DNA from 2 places in the Terribacillus jepli genome. Region 2 is predicted to be linked to the other one. Evidence: riboswitches for the same ligand, from Rfam matches in the RefSeq annotation. Region 2 holds a riboswitch; the other holds the start of a gene.
The links. Region 2 has a riboswitch for S-adenosylmethionine ahead of ssuE (NADPH-dependent FMN reductase). Riboswitches for the same ligand answer to the same signal wherever they lie in the genome.
Positions count from the first base shown of each region.

Region 1 (6,242 bases), on a different contig from region 2:
GGGAATGCGACTTCGTACGTCAGCCACTTGGTCGAGATCTGCTTCGCCATAAAGGATGGTCGCTTCCTCTTTGGCTTCAGCGATGATTTCACCCCACGGCCCGATGATCAGGCTGTGCCCGGCAAAGTCATTTGCTGGATCACTTCCGGAGCGATTACAAGCAACTACAAAACATTGGTTTTCGATTGCCCGGCTGAGCAGGAGTGCGCGCCAGTGATCGAGCCGCTGCTTTGGCCATTCGGCGACGACGAATAATACTTGCTGATCACCTATCATATGCGTGCGGATGAATTCCGGAAAACGGATGTCGTAGCAGATGACACCGGCTGCTCGTTTATTTCCAATGGAAAAGGAGGCGGATCTGTCACCTTGGGAGAGGAACTTCTCTTCATCCATTAGCCGGAACAAATGAGCCTTATCGTATTCATGGAGCAGTTCACCTGCTGGCCCGAAGACAAGCATCGTGTTGTAGACGCCTGTTTCAGTACTTTTCGCGATGGAACCAGCGACAATATATATTTGATGCGCTTTAGCCAGCCTGCTGATGAAGCGTTTCGTCGTTTCTCCGTCAGCATCACTGATGGAATCAAGCCTTGTCAGATCATAACCGGTTGTCCAAAGCTCCGGCAGCACAATGACATCGGCTTTTTCCTGCGCCTCATGTATCAATGCTTCCATTCTTCTATAATTGGATTGGGGGTCACCAAAAACAATATCATGCTGGATCAATGCAAGTTTCATTGTGTCACTCCCTGATTTGCTGCAACGAAGGTCTCCACACTTTGCATGGCATCTACTACTTGTTCCAAAGAAGAAACATGCATGAAATGAATGGATTCTCCTGGTGCAACTGCACCGTCTGCAGCAATTTTCATCGCCTTATCCACATTCTCTTTTACGCCGAGCTCTTTCAGTATAGTTGGCAATCCGAGCTTCCGATAAATTGGAAGCAAAGTCCGGATCTCCTCAAATTTATCCTCCAGTGCCAGCTGTACTAGAATACCGTAAGCTACCTTATTCCCATGCAGCTGCTCATGTGTTTCGGCAAGTCTTGTCAGTCCATTGTGTATGGAATGAGCACCAGCTATGCGGCCATATTCATCTCCGAATCCGCCGACCATGCCGCCTGCCATGATGATTGTTTCTGCAACACGCAGAAATGCACTATCCGCTTGCTTATTCTGCAAGGAACAAATTGCTGCATCTCCTTCGGCAATGAGGATATCCCGGCATAGCTTAGCGGCATTGCGGGCTATTTGAACAGCAAGCGGCTGATCAGTCATGTTTTCGGTAAGGGCATCCGCTTCATACCATTTAGCCAATGTGTCCCCAATTCCCGCAATCAGATACGGTGTAGGTGTCGTGAGCAGCAATTTCGGTTCAACTAGCAGCATGAAGGTGCTGCGCGGGAAGACCGTGTATTCGACGAAATTTCCCTCTTCATCATAGAACACACTTAGTGAGGCCCATGGGGAACAGTTGGATACGATTGTCGGAATCAGGATGACCGGAAGTCCTGCATCATTGGCAGCAGCTTTGGCAGTATCCAACACTTTTCCGCCGCCCACACCGATTATGAATTGAGCAGCTTCGCCGGCTGCGATACCTGCTAATCGAGCTGCTTCTGCATGTGTGCATTGGCCGTTGTAAGCAATCCGTTTCACTGGTAAATCGATCGGATCCAAGAATGGGGAAGCTGCTTTCCATGATGCATCCCCGTGAATAAGCAAACCATTGGTCCAGTTCAATTCGGATAGCCGTGCTGGTAGGCTTTCCAATATATTATCCTCGCAGACGTAATAGTTCGGGGCGCCTTTTATGTTGATGGTCATGTTGTCACCTCATTGAATTTTTACATAAAAAAACTCTTCCAGACGAATATGGAAGAGGGAAAGGCGTGTGTCTTCATCCCCTTATCCCTCAGCGTCTCGCTGTTGGAATTAGCACCGTGTGCAAATGCACCGGTTGCCGGGCTTCATAGGGCCAATTCCCTCCGCCTTCTCTTGATAAGAGTGTGTGATTCATGTATGATTTGTTCATTATCGCATTCTATTTCCAACACTGTCAAGATTGGTAATAGTCAGAATAGGAAGCGCGACACAACAGGAGAGTGAGTAAGATGGATTTTCCGTTTTCGGATGCATTGAAACGATTGCCGGAGCAGTTTTTTGCCGGCTTAGTACATAAAGTAAGCCTGCTGGAAAAAGAGGGCCACGATATCATCAAGCTTGGACAGGGGAATCCTGATTTGCCGACGCCGCAGCATATCGTAGATAAATTAAAAGAAGCCTCTGATAATCCGGCTTATCATAAATATTCACCATTCAGAGGCTTTGATTTTCTTAAGCAGGCAGTCTGTGAATTTTATGACCGGGAATACGGTGTGAAGTTAGATCCTGCAACAGAAGTAGCCATCATGTTCGGCTCTAAAACAGGTTTGGTGGAGATCAGTCAATGTTTGTTGAATCCAGGTGACTTGGCACTGCTCCCGGATCCGGGGTATCCGGATTATATGTCCGGTATTGAACTTGCCCAAGCACGGACATCGCTCATGCCATTAACTGTTGAAAATGAATTCCTGCCTGACTATGGTGCTATTCCAGCTGGTGATCTGGAAGAAGCAAAGCTGATGTTCCTCAACTATCCGAACAATCCGACTGCAGCAACAGCGGATCAGAAGTTCTTTGATAGAACAGTGGAGCTGGCGAAGGAACATAAAATCTGTGTGCTGCATGATTTTGCTTATGGTGCACTTGGCTTCGACAGGGAAAAACCGCAGAGCTTCCTGCAATCCGAAGGCAGCAAGGAAGTCGGCATTGAAATGTACACCTTATCCAAAACGTATAATATGGCCGGCTGGCGCATCGCGTTTGCAGTCGGTAATGCATCTGTGATTGAAAGCATCAATTTAATCCAGGATCATGTTTACGTAAGCTTATTCGGCGGCATGCAAGAAGCAGCTGCTTACGCGTTGACTACAGACCAGACATGCGTGGAAGAGCTCGTCCATACGTACGAAAGCAGAAGAGATGCTTTCATTGGCCATTTGCGTGCAATCGGCTGGGATGTACCCGAACCAAAAGGAACCTTCTTCGTTTGGCTGCCAGTTCCGCATGGTTACACATCCGAGGAATTCGCTGATCTGCTACTCGAAAAGGCACATGTTGCGGTCGCGCCGGGCAATGGATTTGGGGAATATGGAGAAGGATACGTCCGAGCGGGTCTATTGGATACAGAAGAAAGATTGCTGGAAGCTGCAAAGCGAATCGAAAAACTCGGTATCTTTTCAAAAGCATAAGAAAGAGCCAGTCACGGAAAGGGACTGGCTCTTTTGTCTGTCAGCTGGTCACTGCGCAGCGATTGGGGCCGGATTCGATATCGGCTTCGTCTGCGCCGTCTATCGTCGCTTTTCCTTGGTTGGCTTCTCGAATCAGCTGATAACTATTCGGCTGCTGTTCAGGAATGCTTTCCAAAACGGAGGAGGCAAATTCGCCTGCATCCTGCAGCTGTAGTCTTGGATTTTTTCTGTACAGGTCTTCCATGCGTGCTTGGACGGTGCCGTCACTTCCGATTTCTGTAAGCTCGGAGAAATGGGAAGGCAGGACAATCAAGTCCAGGGATAATAATGGATATTTTTCATATAAAGTGTTATGCAGATCTTGTACCCATTGTTCTGCTTGACCCGCCAAATCTGGGCGCCCGATCGACTCGGTAAAGAGCGTATCCCCGGATAGTAAGTACGTGTCGTCAACGACAAAACTGATGCTTCCTTCTGTATGACCTGGTGAGGCAACACAGCGCATGCCCTCTTCAGGCTTGCCGAACGGTATGTCGATCCCGTCTTGTAACGGGGAAAAGCTGAATTTTGCTTCTTTCCCATCATCAGCAGGGAACCAGTAAGTTGCCCCGGTTTCCTCTGCGATCTTCTGCCCGCCGGATAAATGATCGGCGTGGAGATGGGTATCAAGTACTTGTTTGATTTCCCAGCCATTCTCTTTTGCAAAAGAAACATAAACTTCCGTGAATCTGGCTGGATCCACTACGGCTGCTTCGTCACCTGAGACGATCATATAGGAAAGACAGCCTTTCCCGATGCGCATAAACTGGTAAATTGCCCCCCCATAAGTGAGATCGCCAATCTTGCGTGGACTGATCGTTTCTCCCCATGCATGCATACCGCCGACTACATGTACACTATTGACCATTCCAGCCGACTCTAAAAGCGAGACGGCGGTCTGAGCTGATTTGCCCCGATAGCACATCACATAAACAGGCTCATCTTTTGGCAGCTGGTTGCAGACATCATTTGGATCAGCTTTGATGGCAGCAAACGGAATATCATATCGCTTAACACTGTCGGCAACAATCGCCCAGTCTTGCACATCCGCTTCCTGCCGGATATCAAGCAGATGAACGGTTTCTTTCTTTTTGATTTTCTCTGCCAGTTCTGCTGTGTGCAATGGATTCATGCAATCGTCTCCTTTAGAAATCTTTTTTAATTATAGGAAGGAGCAATTTGACTCCTTTCTTATTAACAGGGAATATCTTGCTATCGGCAAGCAAGTGGCTTGCATAGCCGGCTGTGCCCGCGAGCTGGGTACCGAATAGGGCTGTCCCCTGTTCGAAGAATGTCATCAATATGTAGAAATAGACTAACCCGATCAAGGAATGTGTGTAGCTCCGGTGGCTGAGGAAAGATGCAATCCCGATATAACATCCACTCATGACAACCCAAGTATGCCCTGTGTACAAGCCGGTCAGCAGTACAGCGATGCCTGTAATCAGCAGCATGAACTTCTTATTGATTACGCGGGAGAGAACCATAATTCCTGCTCCGATCGCTAAACCGATATAACGATCTTGGCCAAATAAATTCCACATACTATATAGAATGAGCAATAATCCGATAAAAATTGTAATATTGCGGATGGCTTTGTGTGAAAAAGTGATGCGGTTGGAGAGGATACCGCCTGTATCCAAATCTGGTACAAGGGCTGCAACCGCTGCTGTGCAGGTCATTGTGACGGTAACAGCGCCTTCAGCATCCAAGGCGGTTGCGCTGGCGAAACCAGCGCCTGCCCCGATTAATAAATGTGTGATTCCTTTCATTCTAGCTGTGCCTCCAAAAGTTAGTCCTTAAAAGCATACTAGAATCTTTATGTCATGGCTATCCGTATTGTATCTGATGTGCTTTTTTACGGGAAAGGTATCTTCATCTTTATATGATTTTGCCGCCCGACAAAATCATCGTCCTCGTAAATCTTTGAAATCTTCTGGCAGGATTCGTTTGCGATTTTATGTCTTGAAGCACCAAAGAGGAGGGATAAGGCTCCACCACCAGCACGTCTTTGCTCACCGCGGCCGACACGATATTTCAAAAATCGGTCGAGGCATCAAAATGATCGTAATAAGTCCATTCCCATCCCCTGTCTCTGTTGTTAATGTATATAGTTACCGAATGAGCTGCATGTAAAACGCGATTTTTTCTTATGGACATAGGAGGCAGCCGCACACGTTTGTGATAAAATGAAAGCAATGGTCTCACGTCAGAAAGGAATGGTTACAGGTGGGTAAAACAAAAGTAGGAATCGTCTTCGGCGGAAAATCCGCGGAGCATGAAGTATCCTTACAATCAGCAAAAAACATTGCCGATGCAATTGATAAAAATAAATATGATGTTGTCTTGATCGGAATCGATAAAAATGGAAAATGGCAGCTGAATGACAAAGCGGATTATCTGCTGAACGCACATGATCCGAAGCATATCGAATTGAAACCTTCCGAGCAAGGAATTGCAGTAGTTCCTGGCATGAAGGAGAAGCAGCTTGTCAGCCCGAGTCAAGGCGCGGTCCTCGATCAAGTGGATGTCATCTTCAGCATCCTCCACGGTACATTAGGAGAGGATGGCAGCATGCAAGGCATGCTGCGCATCGCTAATCTTCCATATGTCGGTCCGAATGTACTCAGCTCTGCCGTCTGTATGGATAAGGATATCGCCAAGCGTCTATTGAAGGAAGCGGGGATCCGAGTCGCGAATGGCTTTACATTCAAAAAGCGTCAGCTTGGATCCATAAAATATGAAGAGGTGGCGGAAGTGCTGGGCAGCACGGTATTCATTAAACCTGCCAATCAAGGCTCCTCTGTCGGCGTAAGCAAAGCAAAAACAGAAGAAGAGTTCTACAAAGGATTGGAAGAAGCATTCCGTTATGACACGAAAGTGCTTGTCGAGGAAGCAATCGTCG
Region 1 covers NZ_JBFEGH010000009.1:143,228-149,469, forward strand. Annotated here, with positions in the region: gene AB1K91_RS11855 (carbon-nitrogen family hydrolase) at 1-741, opposite strand, end outside; gene AB1K91_RS11860 (iron-containing alcohol dehydrogenase family protein) at 738-1,832, opposite strand; SAM riboswitch class I at 1,911-2,013, opposite strand; gene AB1K91_RS11865 (pyridoxal phosphate-dependent aminotransferase) at 2,120-3,298, shown strand; gene AB1K91_RS11870 (MBL fold metallo-hydrolase) at 3,339-4,469, opposite strand; gene AB1K91_RS11875 (metal-dependent hydrolase) at 4,483-5,109, opposite strand; gene ddlA (D-alanine--D-alanine ligase) at 5,567-6,242, shown strand, end outside.
Region 1: it holds a riboswitch for S-adenosylmethionine, as region 2 does, so the genes downstream of both, AB1K91_RS11860 (iron-containing alcohol dehydrogenase family protein) here and ssuE (NADPH-dependent FMN reductase) in region 2, are expected to answer to the same signal.

Region 2 (6,242 bases):
GTGTACACTTTTCGTTTCGTATCACGAACGACGGCATCCTCTTCCCAGCTGCCTTCCCATAGCTTATAGCACACCTCCACATATTCCTCTGCAATGTTGTAGCGCTCGTCATGCCTGATTTGAGTATCCAGACCAAGATTTTTTGCCGCACTTTCCAAATAGGAAGTGACAATATTCCAGCCGACCCTGCCTTTTGTTAAGTGGTCCAATGTGGTTACCCGTCGTGCAAAGCTGTACGGATGCTCATAGGTGACAGATGCCGTGATCCCAAACCCTAAATGCTTTGTGACTTGCGCCATCGCCGGCACGACAAGCAGCGGGTCATTGACCGGCACCTGGGCAGCCTGGCGGACTGCTCCATCACGTGAGTTTTGGTGGACATCATATGTGCCCAGTACATCAGCCAAAAATAATGCATCAAAATGACCGCGCTCCAATATTTGCGCAAGTTCCGTCCAATAATCCAAGTCCTTGTAGCGATGCGCTTGATCTTCAGGGTGTGTCCACACCCCAGGTGATTGATGTCCAACGCAATTCATATCAAATGCATTCAGGTAAATCCGTTTGTTTGTCATTTGGTAATCCCCCTTTGGTTATCTGACGGCAAGCTCTTCCATCGCATGTATTTGCGCTCTTGCAGCAGGAGCTAGAAATGGCGTCAACAGAAAACTAAGCGCATAAAGAATTGCAAATCCCCACACAACACCGATAATGCCCATGTAATTGTTCAGTATCCCGACAAGCACCGGCCCAAGGAATTGACTGGCTCCGGCTCCTAAATTAAGTACTGAAATCGCTGCTCCGCGATTGGCAGGGGCAAGTGTCGGCAGGATGGCCGACAGCGGGACAAAGGCTGCAATGGCTGCACCGAAAAGAATAGCGTTCAGTATAAGCAGTGGGATGTTTGCTCCGAAGGCTACCGGAATGTAGTAGTAAAGCAGCGAACAGACAGCAGCTCCCACACAGCCGTACCAGCGGACTACCTTGACCCAGCCGATCCGATCGCCGAGCATTCCGAATAAGACCCCGGTCGCCATATTGCTGACTGACTGAATAGCCCAAAGCTGCAGCCATTGACTCGTTGAAATATCTAAGAAACTAGTGAAAAAGCCCGGCATGACAACAACAAAACCATACCATCCAGCAGTATTGATTGTCCGAAGCAGACCGCCGGCAGCAACCCGAGGACTTTCCCAAAGGATCGTGATCCCCTTCAAGGCTTCAGCCCATTTATTTTCTTTAAGCTGATCCTGAATTCTAAGCCCTTGCCGATCTTTGTCATCCACCAATACAACACCTAGAATTCCCCCAAGAATAATCCAGATAAGGGAACTCCACAGTGTTGCCATCTCTCCGATGAATGGAAGCAGGATACTTGGATAATAGGAACCAAGAAATCCTATTCCGCCAGCGAACATAAAGAAAAACCAGCCCATTGCCGTTGCTAGCTTTTGCTTCTCGGTACGATAGGCAATCCATACGATAAAAGCAAAGGCAAACAGCGGATAGCCAATACCACGCAGACCATACATGAGCACCATCATCGAAAAGTTTTCTAAATAAAGACCAAGATACAGAAAACCGATTTCGAAAACCACCCATGTTACCAGCCCAATCAGCATTGTCTTGCGCGGTCCGATGACCTCCCCAAGTACACCGGCAAGCCAAGAAGCGAATGTAAGTACAATGCCGTAAGCACTGAACATAATTGCCGACTGATTGGTCGTAAAGCCAATGTCAACTACATACTTAGACAGAAAAGCCTGTTCGATGCCATCACCGGTCATGAAGATAAGGATTGCAAGCAACCCGCCGATTACTTGAATCGGTATACCAAACAGCATTTTCTTTGACCCCATCGCCCTGCCACCTCACTTCACTGCGCTGGCGGCAAGGTTACGGCGGATCACATCTACAAGCTGATTTGTCTGCGTTTTGATTCTGTCAGCTGTTTCCTTATCTGCAATCGGCTGCTCTGGGTTGTCTTTGTTGATATGGTGGTCACATACATATACTCCTTGGAGTGGCTCCCCTTTTAAATTGGCGATGAGCGGTTTAAACGCATAATCTATCGCAAGCAAATGTGCCGAGCTGCCGCCTGTCATGATTGGAAGTACCGGTATGGTTTTAAACGCCTCCTGAGGAAGTAAATCGAGTAAAGCCTTCAATATGCCGCTGTACGATGCTTTATATACCGGTGAAGCGATGATCAATCCTTTCGCGTTCTTCACAGACAGGCCAGCCTCCACGATTTGCGGACTATCAAACCTTGCATAAAGCAAATCTTCCGGAGCAAAATCAATCACCCGGATCTCCTTGACTGTATAACCCTGCTCTTTGGCAAGTTTCCCCGCATAAGCTGCTGCCAGCTGCGATCGTGAGTGTTTGGACGGACTTCCTGATAGAATGATAATGTCTGTCATTTTGTCTTTTCTCCTTTTTTTGTAGTAGAGTGACTAAACGAAAAAAGCTCTCTTTTCCGAAGAAAAGAGAGCTTGATATTATCGTCCGCACTCTTATCTTCCAAGAATTTAATCTTGCTGGATTTAGCACCTTTCTGACATTGTCAGAGGTTGCTGAAGCTTCATCGGGCCAGTCCCTCGGCTTCTCTTGATAAGAACTGTATGAAATTGTTTTTAATGATACGCGCACCACCTTAAAAAGTCAATGGTAATTGCGCGAATTTTTTAATATATTGCATTTTTTCATTTCGTCCGATGCTCAAAGGTTAAATCTGCACTACGCCATCCTATTTTCCTGTTGCCCATACTAACTTTTAAAGTTTACTATATCTGCTGACATTCAATAGTATTCCGACGGAACTCAAAGTAAGTGTAAGCGACGATCCCCCATAGCTCAAGAACGGCAGCGTAATGCCGGTGACCGGAATCAAGCCGATTACGACACTGATATTGATCATGCATTGAATTGCAATCATTCCAGTGATGCCCAATGCCAGCAAGCTGCTGAAACCATCAGGGGCCCGGAGTGCAACTTGGATGCCACGCCATAAAAACAGCAGGAAAAGCAGCATGACGCCAGCACCACCTATGAAGCCGAGCTCCTCTGCTAAAATGGCAAAAATGAAATCCGTCTGCGGCTCCGGCAGATAGAAAAATTTCTGCAGGCTGTTCCCTAGACCGAGCCCCATCAGCCCTCCTGGACCGATTGCATAAAGGGATTGGATGATTTGAAAGCCTTCGCCCAAAGGGTCTTCCCACGGATCCAAAAAAGCGGTAATGCGCTGAATACGGTATGGTGCTGACAAAATCAGTGCTGCAAAAGCAGCTAAACCTATAATACCCAAACCGACAAAGTGGGAGATCCTGGCTCCGCTGACCAGAATCATCACCATGCATGTAAGCACAAGCACGACACCAGTTCCTAGATCCGGCTGGAGCATGATCATTCCGAATGCCGTAAATACGAGCAAGAGTGATGGCAGGAAGCCTTCTTTCAAGGAGGTTATATATTTCTGTTTAGCCGACAGATAGACCGCCAAATAGATGATCAATCCCAGCTTGGTGAATTCAGAAGGCTGGATACTGAACGCGCCTATCCCGATCCAGCTCCGTGCACCGCCGCGAACCATTCCGATACCGGGGATCAGGACGGCGATAAGTAAAATGAAACAAATCAGGAGAAGTACCTTTGCATATCTCCGCCAATTTTCATAATGCACCCTGGAAATGACCAACATCGCTCCGATCCCCACTCCGGCAAACAACAGCTGCCGTTTGGCAAAAAAGAAGCTATCGTCGAATTTATATTCCGCCCATATTGCAGAAGCACTGTATACCATGATGATACCGATTGTCAGCAAGCCCCCGATGGAAGAGAGCAATAGCCAGTCCGTCTTCGGAAGATTAGATTTACGCAAAGAAAAACCCCATTTCCTTGGATTGGAATTGGGGGTCCGCATGCAGCGAAGCGGCTGAGCAGGACAAGCCCCTACTCTAATGTATGCACCGCTTCCACAAACATGTCTCCTCTTTCTTCGAATGTCCGATACTGATCCCAGCTTGCACATGCCGGAGACAGCAAAATGACATCGCCGCTTTCGGAAATGCGATAGGCGATGGATGCTGCCTCTTTGACATCCTTGGCATGCTCGATAAGCTCGATACCAGCCATATAGGCAGTTTCCCGCAGTTTCTCAGCTGTTTCACCGAACACGATCAGCGCCTTTACATGTTCCATGAATGGAACGAGTGTTTCAAATGTATTGCCGCGATCCAAGCCGCCTGCAAGCAGGATGGTGGGCTGATCGAATGAAGATAATGCTTTGGATGTTGCAAGGATATTGGTGGCCTTGGAATCATTATAGAAGGCTCGGCCATTGATATGTTTAATATACTGCAGACGATGTTCAACGCCTGAGAATGTCTTCAATACGCGCTGGATGCCTTCATTGGTCGCCCCTGCCAGCTTGGCAGCTGCAACAGCAGCGAGTATGTTTTCCAGCTGGTGGCCGCCGACAAGGAGTATGTCCTTGATTGCCGCTACCGGCTCATCTTTGAAATACACATGTGATTCATCATACCATGCTCCGTTGTCCAGCTTTCGTGCACCGGAAAAAGGAACAAGCGTCGCTTGTGCCTCATTGACTATCTCGCGCAGCCGTTCATCTTCCGCGTTATAGACAAGATAATCGCTCTTATCCTGATTACGGAAGATATTCGCTTTCGCCTGCTCATAGTTTTCAAGGGAATGGTGATAATCCAAATGTGCTTCGAAGATATTCAGCATCACACTGATGTGCGGCCTAAACTGATCTATGCCTTGGAGCTGGAACGATGAAAGTTCCAAAACAAGCCGGTCGTCTTCCGTTGTCTTATTGGCAACCTCAGATGCGGCCGTTCCAATGTTACCTGCGACATACGTACTCACCTGGCTTTCCTGGAGCATCTCATAAGCAAGTGTCGTCGTAGTCGTTTTTCCATTTGAACCGGTAATGCCGATCAATGTGCCTTTATGGAGCAAACCGGCCAGTTCCACTTCCGTCAGCACAGGGATATCCCTCTCCATGGCTGCTTGCACGATCACATTTTCATAGCGGATGCCTGGATTTTTGATCAAGACATCCATACCATCCAGAAGTTCCACTTCTTGCGGCCCAAGCTTCACTTCGGCACCTTTTTGTTCCAATATTCGGATCAGCTCTTCCTGGTTGGATGCATTCAAATCACTTACACGTACATTACGCCCGTGGGCGAGCAATGTACTCGCAGCAGCAAATCCGCTTTTAGCTAAGCCGAGTACAAGCACATGCTGATATGGGAATGCGGTTTCGAAATCAGGCATCATAATCCCACCTTCATGTAAACGCCGATGACAGCGAATAATAGTCCCACAGCCCAGAATGTCGTGACGACACGCCATTCAGACCAACCGGACAACTCATAATGGTGGTGAAGCGGACTCATCTTGAACACCCGTTTCCCAGTCGTCTTGAATGATATGACCTGGATCATGACGGAAAGTGTCTCGATAACGAAAACACCGCCGATGACAATCAGCAATACTTCCATCTTGGTAAGGATGGCTACCGCTGCAATTGCTCCGCCGAGTCCCAATGATCCCGTATCACCCATGAATACCTTCGCTGGATGCGCGTTGAATACAAGGAATCCAAGCAAAGCACCGACTACTGCCAAAGAAAATACGGTAATCTGTGTCTGCTGGACATCATAGTACGCCACGACAGCAAAAGCTCCAAAGGCAATTGCCGCGGTTCCTGCCAGCAAGCCATCCAGACCATCCGTCAAATTGACGGCATTGGATGCGCCGACCAACATGACAAGGATCAAGAAGAAATAACCCCAGCCTAGATCCCACTGAATCGATGTTCCCGGAATTTGTATGTACGTACCGAAATCGTTGTATCGAAGCAGTGCATAAAAAATAATCGCAATGATGATCTGACCGATCATCTTTTGCTTGGATGTCAATCCAAGATTCCGTTTCATTGCTACTTTGATGAAATCATCCAGGAAGCCGAGTAAGCCATATCCGACCAAGACGAATAATAGCAGCCATGTTTCCAGGCTCATATGAATATTTCCGATTGCATGCATGATCCATGTAGACACGACAATGCTGATCATGATCATCACGCCGCCCATCGTCGGTGTACCCGACTTCTTCATATGGGATTTAGGTCCTTCCTCACGAATACTCTGACCGAATTTCAACCTGCGAAGAAATGGTATGATTATTGGAGAAATAAGGACGGTGACGAT
Region 2 covers NZ_JBFEGH010000021.1:14,397-20,638, reverse strand. Annotated here, with positions in the region: gene AB1K91_RS18170 (LLM class flavin-dependent oxidoreductase) at 1-575, opposite strand, end outside; gene AB1K91_RS18165 (MFS transporter) at 594-1,859, opposite strand; gene ssuE (NADPH-dependent FMN reductase) at 1,872-2,423, opposite strand; SAM riboswitch class I at 2,514-2,620, opposite strand; gene spoVE (stage V sporulation protein E) at 2,777-3,880, opposite strand; gene murD (UDP-N-acetylmuramoyl-L-alanine--D-glutamate ligase) at 3,952-5,304, opposite strand; gene mraY (phospho-N-acetylmuramoyl-pentapeptide-transferase) at 5,304-6,242, opposite strand, start outside.